DNA from 3 places in the Streptomyces sp. NPDC005263 genome. Region 1 is predicted to be linked to each of the others. Evidence: riboswitches for the same ligand, from Rfam matches in the RefSeq annotation. Region 1 holds a riboswitch; each other region holds the start of a gene.
The links. A riboswitch is a leader RNA that binds a small molecule or an ion and turns the genes downstream of it on or off. The one in region 1 is predicted to bind S-adenosylmethionine.
Positions count from the first base shown of each region.

Region 1 (6,099 bases):
CAACCGGCGCACCCGCTCCGGCATTCCGCTGACGTTGTGAGCCCGGACACGCCCGAGGGCGGCACCCCCTGTCTCCAGGGAGTGCCGCCCTCGGTCAAGGACGGTTGATCAACCCTCAGGTCGATCAGAAGTCCATGTCACCGCCCGGCATGCCGCCGCCGGCCGGGGCAGCGCCCGCCTTCTCCGGCTTGTCGGCGATGACGGCCTCGGTGGTGAGGAACAGCGCGGCGATGGAGGCGGCGTTCTGCAGCGCGGAACGGGTCACCTTCGCCGGGTCGATGATGCCCTCGGCGATCATGTCGACGTACTCACCGGTCGCGGCGTTCAGGCCGTGGCCGACGGGCAGGTTGCGCACCTTCTCGACGATGACGCCACCCTCGAGACCACCGTTGACGGCGATCTGCTTGAGCGGGGCCTCCAGCGCGAGCTTCACGGCGTTGGCGCCGGTCTGCTCGTCACCCACCAGGTCCAGCTTCTCGAAGACCGAGGAGGCCTGGAGCAGGGCCACGCCACCACCGGCGACGATGCCCTCCTCGACGGCGGCCTTCGCGTTGCGGACGGCGTCCTCGATGCGGTGCTTGCGCTCCTTGAGCTCCACCTCGGTGGCGGCACCGGCCTTGATGACCGCGACACCGCCGGCGAGCTTCGCCAGGCGCTCCTGCAGCTTCTCGCGGTCGTAGTCCGAGTCGCTGTTCTCGATCTCGGCGCGGATCTGGTTGACCCGGCCCTGGACCTGGTCGGAGGAGCCGGCACCGTCGACGATGGTGGTCTCGTCCTTGGTGATGACGACCTTGCGGGCACGGCCCAGGAGGTCGATGGAGGTGTTCTCGAGCTTGAGACCGACCTCCTCGGAGATGACCTCGCCGCCGGTGAGGATGGCGATGTCGTTCAGCATCGCCTTGCGGCGGTCGCCGAAGCCCGGGGCCTTGACGGCGACGGACTTGAAGGTGCCGCGGATCTTGTTGACGACCAGGGTCGACAGGGCCTCGCCCTCGACGTCCTCGGCGATGATCAGCAGCGGCTTGCCCGACTGCATGACCTTCTCCAGGAGCGGGAGCAGGTCCTTGACGGAGCCGATCTTGGAGTTGGCGATCAGGATGTACGGGTCGTCGAGCGACGCCTCCATACGCTCCATGTCGGTGGCGAAGTACGCCGAGATGTAGCCCTTGTCGAAGCGCATACCCTCGGTGAGCTCCAGCTCCAGACCGAAGGTCTGGGACTCCTCGACGGTGATGACGCCTTCCTTGCCGACCTTGTCCATGGCCTCGGCGATGAGCTCGCCGATCTGGGTGTCGGCGGCGGAGATGGAGGCCGTGGAAGCGATCTGCTCCTTGGTCTCGACATCCTTGGCCTGCTCGAGGAGGGCACCGGAGACGGCCTCGACGGCCTTCTCGATACCGCGCTTGAGGGCCATCGGGTTGGCGCCGGCGGCTACGTTGCGCAGGCCTTCCTTGACCAGGGCCTGGGCGAGGACGGTCGCCGTGGTCGTACCGTCACCAGCGACGTCGTCCGTCTTCTTGGCGACTTCCTTGACCAGCTCGGCGCCGATCTTCTCGTACGGGTCCTCGAGCTCGATCTCCTTGGCGATGGAGACACCATCGTTGGTGATCGTGGGGGCGCCCCACTTCTTCTCGAGGACGACGTTGCGGCCCTTGGGGCCGAGCGTCACCTTGACGGCGTCCGCGAGCTGGTTCATGCCGCGCTCGAGGCCGCGCCGTGCCTCCTCGTCGAACGCGATGATCTTGGCCATGTGAAGTGGTCCCTCCAGGACTGGGGGTGATTCCTTCGGACCGCGCCCGCGCCCGCGACGGACGGCTCGCATGCCTGTGGTTCCTTGCCCCACCTGGCCTGCGGGCCTCACCGACTCGGTCCTTCTTTGTCACTCTCACCTTCAGAGTGCTAACGCCAATGATTAGCACTCGCCCATGCCGAGTGCAAGCGCCTCGGGGGGATCCGCAGGTGAACAGTGCACCCGGCCGTGCCCCGGGGCGCGTCCGTCGCGGCCCCGCGCAGACGGACGGGCGGACGGGCGGACGGGCGGACGGGGGACCGGGGGACCGGGGGACGGGTGGCTCGCACCCCGGACACACCGAAGGGCTCGCACCCCGTGAGAGGTGCGAGCCCTTCGAAGAAGAACAGAAGAACGTCGCGTGCAGTTACCCGGCGCGATTCAGCCGGTCGCCAGACGGACCATGTCCGCCTGCGGCCCCTTCTGACCCTGTGAGATCTCGAAATCGACCCGCTGCCCCTCTTCCAGGGTGCGGTACCCGTCCATCTGGATGGCGCTGTAGTGGACGAAAACATCCGCACCACCGTCGACCGCGATGAAGCCGTACCCCTTCTCCGCGTTGAACCACTTGACGGTGCCCTGAGCCATGCCTAACTCCCCTATTACTGGCCCTTGCACAGACCCACACTTCGTGGATCCGGGTCAGACCTCACCCCCCACATGATTGGGGGCGTGCGCCGGAACGCGTCGACCGCGGCCGAATGTATCTGTCCAACTGCCGTCTGCAACAGGTCAATCGGACGAGAATTCTGGACGCACACGATCCGGAATGTGGCGAGAATTCGCCTGAATTCAGGGCAAGTCGGGCCCCGCAAAGCACACAAAAGCCACGAACGAGGCACACACTTTGGCTACATCTCGTCGGGCGCACGGCAGAAACAAGGTCTGGCGACCTGTGAAGCGGCAACGCGTTCCCCAACTGTACCGCGCTCAACCACATTGAATTGCCCCCTCCGCTTCTCTCACGGAGGGGGCAATTCTATGAACGCTCGGTAACTGACGTTACCGAAGGTAATATTCAGCCGCCGGCGACGGCCGGAATGATGGAGACACCGGCGCCGTCCGGAGTCGCGGTCTCCAGACCCTGCTCGAAGCGGACGTCATCGTCGTTGACGTACACGTTGACGAACCGGCGCAGCTTGCCCTGGTCGTCGAGAACGCGCGCGGCGATGCCGGTGTGGTTCTTCTCCAGGTCGGCGATGACCTCACCGAGGGTGCCCCCCTCGGCGGCGACCTCGGCCTGGCCACCGGTGTAGGTGCGCAGGATGGTGGGGATGCGGACGTTGACGCTCATGCTCATGACCTCCGGTCAGGGTTACGGGCCCAGGGGCGCGGGGCTGTGTGGAATGTGCGGCTGCCGCCGCGTGGGCGCGTCCAGCCCCCACCGGCCCGCCGACAAAAAACGGCTAGCCGAGGCCGGCCTCGCGGAACGACTCCAGGTTCGGCCGAATCTTGGCGGTCAGCCCCGTGTCGGCCACCGCGTCCAACGTCTTGAGACCGTCACCCGTGTTCAGAACCACCGTGGTCTTCGTCGGGTCGAGCAGACCGTTCTCGATCAGCTTCCGCGTCACACCCACCGTCACACCACCGGCGGTCTCCGCGAAGATGCCCTCGGTCCGCGCCAGCAGCCGGATCGCGTCGACGACCTGCTCGTCGTTCACGTCCTCCACCGCGCCGCCGGTGCGACGGGCGATGTCGAGAACGTAAGGACCGTCGGCCGGGTTGCCGATCGCCAGCGACTTGGCGATGGTGTTCGGCTTCTGCGGCCGGACCACGTCGTGCCCGGCCTTGTAGGCGACGGACACCGGCGAGCAGCCCTCGGCCTGCGCACCGAAGATCTTGTACGGCTTGTCCTCGACGAGCCCGAGCTTGATCAGCTCCTGCAGACCCTTGTCGATCTTCGTGAGCTGCGAGCCGGAGGCGATCGGGACGACCAGCTGGTCCGGGAGCCGCCAGCCGAGCTGCTCACAGATCTCGTACGCCAGGGTCTTGGAGCCCTCGGCGTAGTACGGCCGCAGGTTCACGTTGACGAAACCCCAGCCCTCGCCGGCCGGGTCGCCGATCAGCTCGGAGCAGAACCGGTTCACGTCGTCGTAGTTGCCCTCGATGCCGACGAGCTCTCCGCCGTAGACGGCGGCCATGACGACCTTGCCCTGCTCCAGGTCGTGCGGGATGAACACGCAGGAACGGAAGCCGGCCCGGGCGGCGGCGGCGCCCACCGCGCCGGCGAGGTTGCCGGTGGAGGAGCAGGAGAGGGTGGTGAAACCGAAGACGCGGGCGGCCTCGATGGCCTGGGCGACGACGCGGTCCTTGAAGGAGTGCGTCGGGTTGCCGGAGTCGTCCTTGACGAACAGCTTGCCGGCCTCGACGCCCAGCTCACGGGCCAGGTTGTCGGCCTTGACGAGCTTGGTCCAGCCGGGGTTGATGTTGGGCTGGTCCGCCACGTCCGCCGGGACGGGCAGCAGCGGCGCGTAGCGCCAGATGTTCGCGGGGCCCGCCTCGATCTGCTTGCGGAGTTCCTCGGCGTCGTAGGCGGAGAAGTCGTAGGCGATCTCGAGCGGGCCGAAACACTCCTCGCACGCGAAGACCGGGCCGAGGGGCACGCGGTGTCCGCACTCGCGGCAGCTCAGCGCGGCGGCGGGGCCGAGGTCTACGGTGTTCGTGGTGCTTGCATCAGTCTGCACAGCCATGGAGGCGAGGCCCTTTCTCCTCATCTTCCTCACGACGCACTTCGCCGTGAGACGGATTTGGCACCTTCCCGAGTCGGGAGCCTCGCTGGTGACGAGAACCGACTGGAGGGTTGCCGGGGCTTCATCGGGCCGTATCCCTCTGCCCCTCTGGATGAGCGGTATGTGGTTGTTGATCGATGTAACGAAGCAGTGACCCACGACGTGCGATGGTCATCCGCGTTGTTCAAGACTGTAACCGAAGGCCAGGACAGTTGAGATAGTCGTCCGAACCGCGAGATGGATCACCTAGCACGTGGATCACTGACTCGCCTAGAGAACGTAGAGGAGCCGCGCACTGTGCTGAACGAAGTCGAGCGCTGGCTGAACACCCGCTCCTGGTCGAAGAACGATCGCCCGCTCCACAGGATCCTGGCAGCGAAACGCGCCACCGGCCAGTCGGTCAGCGTGGTGCTGCCGGCGCTGAACGAGGAGGAGACGGTCGGTGACATCGTCGCCGTGATCCGTCACGACCTCATGCGGCAGGTCCCGCTCGTCGACGAGATCGTCGTGGTGGACTCGGGATCGACCGACCGCACCTCCGAGGTGGCCGCCGCGGCCGGGGCCAGGGTCGTCCACCGCGACGACATACTGCCCCGCATCCCGGCCGCCCCCGGCAAGGGCGAGGTGTTGTGGCGTTCGCTGCTGGTCACCGGCGGCGACATCGTCTGCTTCATCGACGCCGACCTGAAGGAGTTCTCCTCCGACTTCGTCTCCGGGATCGTGGGCCCGCTGCTCACCGAACCCGGGGTCGACCTGGTCAAGGGCATGTACGACCGTCCACTGGGCGGCGCGCCCGGCCAGGGCGGCCGGGTCACCGAACTGATGGCCCGCCCGCTGCTGAACATGCACTGGCCGCAGCTGGCCGGTTTCGTACAGCCGCTGGGCGGCGAGTACGCGGCCCGCCGCTCCCTGCTCGAACAGCTGCCGTTCCCCGTCGGATACGGCGTCGAGCTGGGCATGCTGGTCGACGCCCTGCACCTGGTGGGCCTCGACGCCCTCGCCCAGGTCGACCTGGGCGTGCGCATCCACCGCCACCAGGACGGACAGGCACTGGGCCGGATGTCCGCCGCGATCTACCGCACCGCCCAGCTCCGGCTGGCCCGCGGCCACCTCATCCGGCCCGCCCTCACCCAGTTCGAACGGACGCGGGACGGCTTCGAGCCACGCACCTACTCGGTCGACACGGAGGAGCGCCCGCCGATGGCGCAGATCGCGGAGTACGCGGCCCGCAAGGTCGCCTGACGAATGTCATCCGTACGTTTGAGCGTTTCCGGGCCGGGCTAGGTTGAGGCGTATGTCCTCCACCAGCGGTGCTGCTCAGGTACTGGTCGCGTCCAACCGCGGCCCGGTTTCGTACGAGGTACGCGAGGACGGCTCGCTGCACGCCAAACGGGGCGGCGGCGGGCTGGTCTCGGGGCTGTCCGCGATCGGCTCGGACGCGGGATCCCTGTGGGTGTGCTCGGCGCTGGATGACGGCGACCGGGAGGCGGTGTGGCGCGGGGTCGGCGAGGACGGCGTACGGATGCTGGACATCCCGGCCGACGTGCACGCCGACGCGTACAACGGCATCGCCAACTCGGT
Region 1 covers NZ_JBIAKJ010000004.1:715,290-721,388, forward strand. The annotation lists gene groL (chaperonin GroEL) at 125-1,750, opposite strand; gene ACFYRY_RS21795 (cold-shock protein) at 2,171-2,377, opposite strand; gene ACFYRY_RS21800 (MoaD/ThiS family protein) at 2,808-3,083, opposite strand; gene thrC (threonine synthase) at 3,196-4,479, opposite strand; SAM riboswitch class I at 4,497-4,637, opposite strand; gene ACFYRY_RS21810 (glucosyl-3-phosphoglycerate synthase) at 4,816-5,760, shown strand; gene ACFYRY_RS21815 (trehalose-6-phosphate synthase) at 5,813-6,099, shown strand, end outside.

Region 2 (6,099 bases), on a different contig from region 1:
CGGTCGGGTGGCCCGACGACGATCTGCGGATCCTGCCCGGCACCGAGATCATCCTCGGCGCCACCGAGGAGGAGGCCCAGGAGAAGAAGCGCTGGATCCGACTCCAACAGGTCACCCCGGCCACGGCCTTGGGGATCGCCGGACTGCTGTGGGGCATCGACCTGTCCAACCGCGACGCCGACGGGCCCCTGCCCAAGGAGGACCCCGTCGTCACGGAGAACGACGGCTCCTTCGGTGCCCGGCGCATCGCCGACCCGCGTGCCATCGTGGCCGAATGGCGGGCGAAGGCGGAGGCGCACCCCTGGTCGCTGCGTGAGACCGTCATCGCACTCGGCCCGCAGCGCGGGCACGTCGGCACTCCGTCCGGTCTGGCCGACAAGTTCGCCCGCTTCGTACGGCACGGCGCGATCGACGGCTTCAACGTCACGCCGTACCTCATCCCCGACGGCCTGGACGGCCTCGACGACCTGCTCGTCCCAGAACTGCAGGAACGCGGCATCTACCGCACCGAATACACCGGCAGCACCCTGCGCGAGAACCTCGGCCTGCGCGCACCCCTCACCCACCGGTCCGCACCGGACCGACGACAGGCGGGCTGAGCCCCCGAGCCGGCCCGTGTTCACATGACTGACAAGAAGCTGTCACACGCCGACCGGAATGCGGGTTCGGCCGACGCCCGTTCTGACTGACATGACTGTTGGAGTAGCGCTCAACGCGTCCGACGCGCCGAACCAGGTCGACGCCACCGTCCAACTGGCCCAGGAGGCCGCGGAGTTCGGTGTCACGTCGGCCTGGTTCGGGCAGACCTTCGGCGCGGACTCACCCCAGCTCGCGGCGATCGTCGGGCGCGAGGTACCCGGACTACAGGTCGGCACCTCCGCGATCCCCGTATTCGGCCGGCACCCGCTGCTCGTCTCCAGCCAAGCCCAAACGGCCCAGGCCGCGACCCACGGCCGCTACCACCTCGGTCTGGCTCTGGGCACGAAACTGCTGACGGAGACGGGCTTCGGCCTGCCTTTCGAACGACCCATCGCCCGGCTGCGCGAATTCCTCACCGCCCTACGGCAGTTGACCGGGACCGGCACGGCCGACTTCCACGGCGAGCTGCTCACCGCCACCACACCGATCACGGCGCGGGTTCCGGGTGCCGAGAACGGCGTCCCCCTGCTCGTCGCCGCGATGGGGCCGCAGGCTCTGCGGGCTAGTGGTGAGCTCGCCGACGGAATCCTGCCCTATCTGGCGGGACCGCGCGCCCTGGAGAACCACATCGTGCCCGCCCTGACAGCCGCGGCCGAGGGCGCCGGCCGCCCCGCGCCCAGGATCGTGGCCCTGGTGCCCGGCGTGGTCACGGACGACGTAGACGCGGTGCGGGCCAAGGCAACCGAGAACCTCGCCTTCTACGAACAGTTCCCGTCCTACGCGCGGGTCATCGAACTCTCCGGCGGCCGACGGGCCGCCGACCTGGCCGTGATCGGCGACGAGAAGACGGTCGAGGCCGAGATTCGGCGGTACCGCGACGCCGGCGCCACCGAGGTCGTGTTCTCGGTCACCGAGATCGCGGGAGGAGCCGATCGCCGACGCACCTGGCGGCTCCTCGGCGAACTGGCCGGCTGAGTACACCTGTCGGCTCGACAACCCCCTGCACCCCCTGCCCGAAGGCACCCCCGTCACAAAGGAGATTCCCTATGACCACCGAGGCCACCACCACGGACCTCCACGCCTTCACCGAGACCTGGCTGGAGTGGTACCGCGCCCAAGAGGCCCGGCTCGCCGCCCCGCACGGCTTCTTGGCGATCACCGGCCTGCACTGGCTCGACGGCCGACCCCAGCGCTTCCCGGACGCGCCCGGCGCGTGGCGCACCGGCCCCGAAGGAGTAGTCGTAGACCTCGACGAGGGTGAGGAATTGGTCGTCGACGGGACGCCGGTGCACGGCGAGCACCGCTTCGGCGTGCTTCCCGAGCGCGGCGGCGTCGACGCTGTCTGGAAAGACGCCGTCATCGAGGTCGCCAAGCGCGGCGGCCAGGACATCGTGCGCCCCCGGCACCCGGACGCGCCGCTGCGTACGGCTTTCACCGGAACGCCCGCCTACGCCCCCGACCCGCGCTGGGCCGTGACGGGCCGCTACATCCCGTTCGACACGCCACGACCGACCACCGTGGGCGCCGCAGTCGAGGGCCTTGAGCATGTGTACGACGCTCCGGGCAGGGTCGAGTTCGAGCTGGACGGGCAGCTGCTGTCGCTGACCGCGTTCCCCGGCCATGGTGCGGGACGGCTGATGGTGCTGTTCACCGACGCGACCTCCGGCCTCACCACGTACGCCGCCAACCGGGCCCTGGCCCTCGATCCGCCCACCGCCGACGGCACGGTCGTCGTGGACTTCAACCGCGCCACGAACCTGCCGTGCGCCTACACCGACCTGGCCACCTGCCCGCTGCCCCCGGCCGAGAACCGGCTGCCGGTCGCGATCGAGGCCGGTCAGAAGATCCCCCGCGAGCGCGGCGGCTCCTGACCTGGACGCACTCCCGCCCCGACTCCCCTGACACGGCGTCCTGTTGCGCCATTGACGTACGACAAGACCGCTCCGTACGATCACGAACGGCATTGAGTGTCAGCGTCAAGCCCTGGCTCGCTGACCGGCAACCCTCCCGCGCGGTGGGGTGCTCCAGGTGAAAGCCCGGCGGGATCACCGACGATCCCCGCAAGCGCGTGGCCCCGTGACCGGGGCCGGATATGTGGAGGACCGATATGCGGCACGGTGGTGACCTCAGCGCCCGCTTCGCCGGCGCCACCGTGTTCTCCCGGCTCTCCCGTCGGCGCCACATCGACCTCAAGCGCTCGACCAGCTGTCTCTGTCGGGCCTGACGGGCCTTCCCGCCGCTGGTCGCAGTACGGCACCTGTCGTCGCCGCACCCGCATGCGCTTGATCTCTGCCTGTCTTTGATCCCCCGTTTCGCCTGATCCCCTCTGCACAGCGCTCCCCCGGCACCGGCGTCGCGCCGGCCGGGGTCGCACGCCCACGCACGGCCGTGCCCTGCGCCACAGCCGTGCCTGGTGACTCGAGTAGGAGAAGCCCTCCGTGACTGCACTTTCCGATGTCAGAACCTCCCGGTGGGCGGCACTGACCGCCCTTGTGACCACCAGTGTTCTGCTGACCGCCTGCGGATCGGGCGGCGGCGATTCCGGCAGCGGCGCCGGGCAGCCCAAGTCCGGCGGCACCCTGACCTTCGCGGTGGGTTCGGACGCCGGCTGCGTGGATCCGCAGCAGGTCGCCAGCAACGAGACCATCTACTCGGTGCGCCAGGTCGTGGACTCACTGACGGACCAGGACCCCAAGACCGGCAAGATCGTGCCGTGGCTGGCGAAGAGCTGGGATGTCAGCTCCGACGCCACGACGTTCACTTTCCATCTGAGGTCGGGCGTCACCTTCAGCGACGGCACGAAGCTGACCGCCCAGGTGGTCAAGGACAACTTCGACGCGGTGCCCGAGCTGGGCGCGCTCGGTACCCTGGCCCAGGGTTATCTCAGCGGTGTCAAGAGCACCACGGTAGTCGACCCGCTCGCCGTCAAGGTCACCTTCGAGCAGCCCAACGCGCAGTTCCTGCAGGCGACTTCGACGCACTCGCTCGGCATCGAGTCGTCGGCGAGCGTGAAGAGGACCCCGCAGCAGAAGTGCAGCGACGGGGTGATCGGGTCCGGGCCCTTCGTGTTGAAGCAGTACGTGCAGAACCAGTCGCTCACCCTGGCCAAGCGCACCGGATACGCCTGGGGTTCCGCGCGGTGGTCCAAGAAGGGCGAGGCCTACCTGGACAAGCTGGTGTTCAAGGTCGTTCCGGAGGCGGGTGTACGGGCCGGAAGTCTCCAGTCCGGCCAGGTCGACGCGATCAGCAGCGTGGGCAAGGCCAACGAGGCGGCGCTCAAGGGCGGTCAGGTCAGCCTCCAGCGACGGGCCAACCCCGGCCTCGTGTTCGGTCTCGGCCTCAACAACTCACGACCGCTGCTCAAGGACGCCAAGGTGCGCCAGGCAGTCCTGTTCGCCATCAACCGGCAGCAGATAGCCGACACGGTGTTCCCGACCGGAACCCAGCCGGCCACCAGCGTCCTCGCGCACACCACGCCCGACCATGCCGACCTCGCCTCCGGCCTGACCTTCGACGCCGCCAAGGCCAAGTCCCTGCTGAACGCGGCCGGTTGGAAGGCCGGAAGCGACGGCATCCGCTCCAAGGGCGGCAAGAAGCTGAGTCTGACCATCAAGTGGTTCCCCAACGCGGCCACCAACCAGCCCGCGCTGGAGCTGATCCAGCAGCAGTTCAAGGCCGTCGGTGTCGACGTGACCCTCAAACAGCTCCAGGTCACTCAGTTCGCCCCGACACTCCAGTCGGGCGACTACGACGCGGTGTGGGGGAACGTGACCCGCGCCGACCCCGACATCCTTCGCAGCTCCTTCTCCACCAAGCTGGCCAACTTCTACCGCCTGCCCCCGAGTTCCCTGGACACGGCACTGTCCGAGCAGGCCGCCACCATCGACTCGGCCAAGCGCAGGCAACTGGTCACCCAGGCACAGCAGTTGCTCGTGCGGAACGCCTACTACGCGCCGGTGGTGGAGCTCCAGACCCAGCTGGGCGTGTCGAAGAAGGTGCACGACCTGGACTTCGACGCCTCGAGCCGGCTTCAGCTGCATGACACCTGGATCGGCTAGCCGCATGCGCCGCTATGTGATCAAACGGCTCGCACAGGCGGTTGGCGTGCTGTGGGCGGCGTACACGGTCTCGTTCCTGGTGCTGGACTATCTGCCGGGCGACCCGGTCACGGCGATGGCCAGTGCCGGAATGGACTCGGGGCAGGTCGACCCGCGGCAGATCGCCGCCCTGCGGCACGAGTACGGCTTCGACAAGCCGGTGCTGGTGCAGTACGCCGAGTACCTCGGCCGGGCGGTGCGCGGAGACTTCGGCGACTCGGTGTCCACCGGTCGCCCTGTCACCTCGACGCTGGCCGACGCCCTGCCGCAGACACTGCAGCTGACCGGCGCGGCACTGCTGCTCGCGGTGGTCCTCGGCGGCGGTCTGGCGGTGCTGGCGACCTACACCGCCCAGCGCTGGCTGCGGCAGCTACTGCTGTCGTTGCCGCCGCTGGGGGTGTCCGTTCCGACGTTCTGGGTGGGGCTGCTGCTGGTCGAGACGTTCTCCTTCCGGCTGCACTGGTTCCCCGCGTTCGGCAACGACGGATTCAAGGGGCTGGTGTTGCCGGCGCTGACGCTGGCGGTGCCGACGGGTGCGCAGATCGCGCAGGTGCTCGCCAAGAGCCTGCTCACCGCACTGGACCAGGCGTATGTGGAGACCGCCCGGGCCAAGGGCGCCGGCCGGTGGCGGGTCCATCTGCGGCACGCGCTGCGCAACGCGTCCCTGCCGGCGCTGACGGTCGTCGGCCTGCTGGTGGGGCAGCTGATCGCCGGTTCGGTCGTCGTCGAGACGGTTTTCTCCCGCGACGGCCTCGGCCGCGTCACCGCGGCGGCGGTCACGGCCCAGGACATCCCGCTGGTCCAGGGGGTGGTGGTGTTCGGGGCGCTGATCTTCGTGACGACGAACCTGGTCATCGACCTGGTCTATCCACTCCTCGACCCCCGGATCGTGGTGGCCTCGGACAGAAAGGCGGCCCTCGCATGAGCCAGAGCCTTGTCGACGACCCCGCCGAAGCGGCACTGGGACTGGCCCGCCCGGTCGCGGCGGGGCCGGAGCCTGATCACGGGCGCCGCGTGGACGTACGGCGGCTGCTGCGGTTCGTGGTGCGCCGCCCGGGGCTGCTGCTGTCGGTGGTCGTCCTCGTGCTGGTGGTGCTGGCCTCGTTCTGGCCCGACCTGTTCACCTCGCAGGACCCGCTGAAGGGCGTGCCGTCGCAGAACTTCCGCGGCCCGAACGGCAGTCACTGGTTCGGCACCGACGAGTTGGGCCGCGATGTGTTCTCCCGGGTCGTCCACGGCGCCCAGCTCTCCCTGAAGGCAACGCTGATCGCCGTGCTGGTCGCGTTCGTGGTCGGCGGGCTGCTGGGGGTGGTCGCCGGGTTCGTGGGCCGCTGGGTGGACGACGTGCTGATGCGCTTCGTCG
Region 2 covers NZ_JBIAKJ010000001.1:1,452,510-1,458,608, forward strand. The annotation lists gene ACFYRY_RS06645 (LLM class flavin-dependent oxidoreductase) at 1-599, shown strand, start outside; gene ACFYRY_RS06650 (LLM class F420-dependent oxidoreductase) at 691-1,614, shown strand; gene ACFYRY_RS06655 (DUF1684 domain-containing protein) at 1,686-2,510, shown strand; SAM riboswitch class IV at 2,599-2,712, shown strand; gene ACFYRY_RS06660 (putative leader peptide) at 2,747-2,863, shown strand; gene ACFYRY_RS06665 (ABC transporter substrate-binding protein) at 3,078-4,697, shown strand; gene ACFYRY_RS06670 (ABC transporter permease) at 4,702-5,661, shown strand; gene ACFYRY_RS06675 (ABC transporter permease) at 5,658-6,099, shown strand, end outside.
Region 2: another riboswitch for S-adenosylmethionine. It lies ahead of ACFYRY_RS06660 (putative leader peptide); the one in region 1 lies ahead of thrC (threonine synthase).

Region 3 (6,099 bases), on a different contig from region 1:
TTCCCGCTGGTCCTGGTCGCGATCGCGGTCTACCCGTTCATCGAGTCCTGGGTCACCGGCGACGAGCGCGAGCACCACATCCTGGACCGGCCGCGCAACGCCCCGACGCGGACCGCGTTCGGTGTCGCGTGGATCACCTGGTACATGGTGCTGCTGATCGGTGGTGGAAACGACCTCTGGGCCACCCACTTCCACCTGTCGATCAACGCCATCACCTGGTTCGTGCGGGTCGCGTTCTTCGTCGCCCCGGTCCTGGCGTTCCTCGCCACGAAGCGGATCTGCCTCGGCCTCCAGCGCCGCGACAAGGACAAGGTGCTGCACGGCCGCGAGTCGGGCATCATCAAGCGCCTGCCGCACGGTGAGTTCATCGAGGTGCACGAGCCGCTCAGCCAGGAGCAGCTGCACACGCTCACGGCGCACGAGCAGTACAAGCCGGCCGAGATCGGCCCGACGGTCGACGAGAACGGCGTCGAGCGCAAGGTGAAGGGCTCCGAGAAGCTCCGCGCCAAGCTCAGCGAGGCGTACTACGGCGAGGAGGCCCAGATCCCCAAGCCGAGCGTCGAGGAGTACAAGGAGATCACCAGCGGCCACGGCCACCACTGATCGCGTCGCCACACCACGGCAAGGGCCCCCGTCCGGTCTTCGGACGGGGGCCCTTCGCCGTGCCCGGCGCTGGATAGGGTGGACCCGACGAGAAGAACGGTGTCCCCGGCGTACGGGACCGACCCAGGAGCGGCTTATGAGCGCTGTGACCCCCGCTGGAGGCGACACCGCGGCGGGCCGTTCCTGGCCCGAGGTGTTGAGCGCGCTGCTCGGCGGCCGGGATCTGAGCGCCGGTGACACGGCGTGGGCCATGGACCGGTTCATGAGCGGTGAGGCCACGGACGCGCAGATCGCGGGCTTCATGGTGGCGCTGCGGGCCAAGGGCGAGACGGTCGAGGAGATCACCGGTCTCGTCGAGGCGATGTACGCGCACGCGCAGCCGCTGGACATCCCCGGACCCGCCGTCGACATCGTGGGCACCGGCGGCGACCGGGCCAAGACGGTCAACATCTCGACGATGTCCGCCATCGTGATCGCGGGCACCGGGGCGAAGGTCGTCAAGCACGGCAACCGGGCGTCGTCCTCGGCGAGCGGATCCTCCGACGTGCTGGAGAAGCTCGGCATCAACCTGGACCTGTCGCCCGAGGGTGTGGCCCGGGTGGTCGAGGAGGCCGGGATCACCTTCTGCTTCGCGGCCAGGTTCCACCCCTCGATGCGGTTCGTCGGCGCGGTCCGGCGGGACCTGGGGATTCCGACGTCGTTCAACCTGCTCGGTCCGCTGACCAACCCCGCCAAGGTCACCGCCTCGGCGATCGGCTGCTTCGACACCCGGATGGCGGGGCTCATCGCCGGTGTACTGGCCGAGCGCGGCTCGTCCGCGCTGGTGTTCCGCGGCGACGACGGTCTCGACGAGCTGACCACCACGGCCACCTCCCGGGTGTGGATCGTGCGCGACGGCAAGGTCAGCGAGGAGTCCTTCGACCCGCGGCACGTCGGCCTCGATCTGGTGCCGGTGCAGGCGCTGAGAGGCGCCGACCCCGCCTACAACGCCGAGGTCGCCCGCCGTCTCCTGGACGGCGAGCGGGGTCCGGTACGGGACGCGGTCCTGCTGAACTCGGCGGCGGCACTGGTGGCGCTGGAACCGACCGGGGCGCCGCTGACGGAGCAGATCCGGGCCGGCATGGACAAGGCGGCCCAGTCCATCGACTCCGGCGCGGCCAAGCGGACGCTGGAGCGCTGGGCGGCGGCCAGCAACGCCTGAGGACGTGGCGATGTCCCGCGATCCGGACACGGGTTGCGGGACCACGATCACGTCGCGTACGTTTTTGGCCAGGTCATGAGTGACAGTCATGAGGCCCCGGCCGACTGTCCGGCAACCCTCCGTCCGTGGCGGGGTGCCCCGGGTGAAGACCAGGCCGTAGGCAGCGAGGTCTACGGCAAGCGCGGACCCCTCGCACTCTTCTGAGTGAGCGCACCAGGGGTCCTGGTCGTCGAGGAGCCTTCCGTGAGCCAGCGAATGCGATAGGGCCGCAGAGCCCCGCCTCCGCACCCCTTTTTCTCACCTTCACCCGCGCTTGAGCCGTATCCGCTCGCGTGGTGTTTCCAGCTGCCTCTCACGGGAGTTCGCCATGTCTGTCCCCACCGTTGCCTCCGCCCAGTCCGTTCGCAGTGACATTTCGGGTGCGCTGCCCGTTCTGGGGCGGGATGTCACCGTCCCGCTCGTCACCGGCGGCGAGGTCACCTACGCGGCGCTCGACTACGCCGCCAGCGCGCCCGCCCTGCAGCGCGTCTGGGACGACGTGGCCGCCTACGCGCCCTACTACGGCAGCGTGCACCGCGGCGCCGGCTACCTGTCCCAGCTCTCCACGGACCTCTTCGAGAACGCCCGCCGGACCGTCGCCGAGTTCCTGGACTGCCGAGCCGACGACCAGCTGATCTTCACCCGGTCCACCACCGACTCCCTCAACCTCCTCGCCGCCGCGCTTCCGGCCGACTGTCAGGTCTTCGTCTTCGAGACCGAGCACCACGCCTCGCTGCTGCCCTGGCAGGACGCCCGGGTCAGCTACCTCGACGCCCCGCGCACCCCCGAGCAGGCGGTGGCCACCCTGGAGCGGGCGCTGGCCGACCGGGACCCGTACGGCCCGGCCCTGGTCTGCGTGACCGGCGCCTCGAACGTCACCGGGGAGCTGTGGCCGGTACGGGAACTGGCGGCCGCCGCGCACGCCCACGGCGCCCGGATCGTCCTGGACGCCGCCCAGCTGGCCCCGCACCACCCCGTCTCGGTGCAGGACCTCGACGTCGACTGGATCGCCTTCTCCGGGCACAAGCTGTACGCCCCCTTCGGCTCCGGCGTGCTGGCCGGGCGGGCCGACTGGCTGATCGCGGCCGACCCGTACCTCGCGGGCGGCGGCGCCAGCCGCAAGGTCACCCGGCGCGAGGACGGGGGAGTGGACGTGGAGTGGCACGAGAGCGCCGCCCGGCACGAGGCCGGCTCGCCCAACGTCATCGGCGCCTACGCCATCGCCGCCGCCTGCAAGGCGCTGACGGAAGCCGGGTTCGACACCCTGGTTGCCCGTGAGCGGCACCTGATCGAGAAGGTCACCACCGGCCTCGCCGAGGTGCCCGAGGTCCGGGTCCTGTCCCTGTTCGGGGACGACGCCCCCCGGGTCGGCGTGATCTCCTTCGTCGTCGATGGCTGGAACAGCTCCCACTTCGCCGCCGCGCTCTCCGCCGAGTACGGCATCGGCGTCCGCGACGGCCTCTTCTGCGCCCACCCGCTGGTCCGCACCCTGCTCGGCAGCGATCCCCAGACCCAGGGCGAGTGCGGCGCCCCCGAGGCCGCGCCCGGCGAGAAGTCGTTGAACGCCATCCGGGTGAGCTTCGGCGCGGGCACCCCGGACGAGCACGTGGAGCGCTTCGTCACCGCGGTCCGGGAGCTCGTGCGGGAGGGTGCGAAGTGGCGCTACCGGACCGAGGACGGCCGCTGCGTCCCGGCCGTGTGAGAAGGGTTCCGCCGGTCAGGAGTCCAGCCCGATCGCGAACGCCGCCTCCAGGTCGTGCTGGGAGTACGTACGGAACGCCACGTGGGTGTCCGTGCCCTCCACCCCGGGGATCTTGCTGATCCGGCCGGGGATGACCTCCGCCAGGTCCTCGTGCCGCCGCACCCGCACCATGGCGATCAGGTCGTACGTCCCGGTGACCGAGAAGACCTCGCTCACGCTCTCCAGCGAGGCGATCGACTCGGCGATCTCGGGGATCCGGTCCACGCTGGTCTTGATGAGCACGATCGCGGTGATCACGGCTGGTTCTCTCCCTCGGGGGCCGGAGCTGGGGTGGATCTCACTGTAGTCCCACGTCGAAACCGCACCCACGCGTAACCGAACCCCAGCCCGAACCCCATCAGGTGCGCCAGGTACGCCACCCCCGGCCCCGAGGCCGCCCGGCCCGCCGCCAGCCACTGCAGGGCCGCCCAGAAGGGGAGGACGACCCAGGCGGGGAAGCGTAGCGGCAGGAAGAACAGAAAAGGCAGGAGACTGGTCACGCGGGCCCCGGGGAACAGATACAGGAACGCTCCGAGGGCCGCCGAGATCGCCCCGGACGCGCCGACCAGGGACTGCTCGGAGTCCGCGTTGGCGGCGGCGTAACCGAGCAGGGCGAGGTAGCCGCAGCCGACGTAGAAGAGGGTGAACTGGAGGCGCCCCATGCGTTCCTCGGTCATCACCCCGAAGACGTAGAGGAAGAGCATGTTGCCCAGCAGGTGCACCCAGCTGCCGTGGACGAACAGGGCGGTGGCGGGCGTCAGCGCGGCTCGTGGCGACCCCTCGAACAGCTCGGTCGGGACCACGCCCCAGCGGTGGAAGTAGGCCCGCTGAGCGGTGAGCAGCGTGTCACCGGAGCCGTACACCGGATTCAGGCCGGCGGCCGGACCGAGCAGGAAGAGCAGGCAGCACAGGGCGATCAGCCCGTATGTGACCGGTGCCGACGACCACCGGACCGATCTTCGGGCCTTGTCGACCGCTTCGCTCCAGTTGCTGACCATGGACACAGAGCATGACGTAAGGGGACGCAACGGACGAGGCCGCCTCGCCGCCGTGGACGCCCGAGCGGCGAGTACGCGCCAGGCCGTAGGGTAACGAGCCACACGTGCCGGGAGTCCGGCGCGTCGTCGACACTGGAAGCACCCGGAAGTACCGGCACCATAAGTACTGACATCAGAAGGAAGCGAACAGTCACGATGACGGTTCCCCTGCCGACCACCACGACACGGTGGCGCTGCACCCTCTGCGGCAACCTCACCCGCTTCGATGTGACCCGCTCGTCGAAGGTCGTCGAGTACGTCCACCTCGACCTCGCCGGAGAGCCGAACGTCGAGGAGCGTGACGTGGTGAGTGAGACCATCGAGTCGGTGCGCTGCCGCTGGTGCAACGCCGTGGACAAGGTGGAACTCGTGGACAGGCCGGGCACCGGCTCCTGAGGATGGGGGTCCCCCCGCTCGAGCGAAGTCGAGAGTGGGGGAGGGCCCCGAAAGGCATTGGGGTGACGATGGTGGAGAGCACGGGCGGGGGGCCGGCCGACGGCGCCGCTGAGGTGCTCGACCGTCCGCTGCCCGACGGTGTGCGCCGCAGGGTCGTGCAGATCGTCTCCGACGGGTTCGGCGGGCTGACCGTCGCGGAGCTGCCGGCCCAGCTGCGGCAGTACGCCCGGTTCGCGCCGAACCGGCGCGCCAAGTTCGCCGGCAACGCCATGGCCGCCGCCCTGGAGAGCGATCCGCTGTTCCGGCAGCGCATCGGGGAGAAGTTCAGAGAGGCGCAGCCGGAGCTGTCCGGCGCTCTCGACTCCGGCTCGCCGCCCCCGGCCGCGGACCCGCTCGATGTGGCGGCCGCGGCCTATGTTCTGCGGCCCACCGACTGGGTGAAGCTGGTGACCGCGGCCGGCGAGGAGGCCCAGCGGGCCGACGCCGAGCGGGTCGAGGAGGAGAACCGGGCCGAGCTTGAGCGGCTGCGCGAGGAACTCGACCGGGCCCGTGAGCAGACCCGGACCGAGACCGAGCGGCTGCGCACCGAGCTGGATTCGGCCAAGAAGGAAGCCGAGTCGCTGCACCGCAAACTGCGCGCGGCGCTGAGTGACGTCAAGCGGGGCGAGGCGGCGCTGCGCAAGGCGCACGGCGAGATGGAGACCCTGCGTTCCGAGGGGCAGTCCCAGCTGTCCGCCGCCGAGAGCGAGACGCGGCGGCTGAAGGCGCGCCTCGGGGAGGCGGAGGCGGGCCTGGAGGCCACCCGCCGGGCGGCCCGGGAGGGGCGCAGCGTCGAGGACATGCGGGTACGGCTGCTCCTTGACACGCTGCTCGACGCGACCCAGGGGCTGCGCCGGGAACTCGCGCTGCCGCCGGTGTCGGTGCGGCCGGCGGAGACCGTCGACGCGGTCGAACCGGGACGGATGACCCCGAAGGACATCGCCGCGCGGGCCCTGTCCGAGAACGACCCCGCGATCCTCGACCAGTTGCTCGCGCTGCCGCAGGCCCATCTGGTCGTCGACGGCTACAACGTCACCAAGACC
Region 3 covers NZ_JBIAKJ010000002.1:1,126,986-1,133,084, forward strand. The annotation lists gene ACFYRY_RS12300 (cytochrome bc complex cytochrome b subunit) at 1-603, shown strand, start outside; gene trpD (anthranilate phosphoribosyltransferase) at 740-1,804, shown strand; SAM riboswitch class IV at 1,876-1,992, shown strand; gene ACFYRY_RS12310 (aminotransferase class V-fold PLP-dependent enzyme) at 2,172-3,545, shown strand; gene ACFYRY_RS12315 (Lrp/AsnC ligand binding domain-containing protein) at 3,561-3,842, opposite strand; gene ACFYRY_RS12320 (rhomboid family intramembrane serine protease) at 3,839-4,582, opposite strand; gene ACFYRY_RS12325 (hypothetical protein) at 4,778-5,017, shown strand; gene ACFYRY_RS12330 (NYN domain-containing protein) at 5,086-6,099, shown strand, end outside.
Region 3: another riboswitch for S-adenosylmethionine. It lies ahead of ACFYRY_RS12310 (aminotransferase class V-fold PLP-dependent enzyme); the one in region 1 lies ahead of thrC (threonine synthase).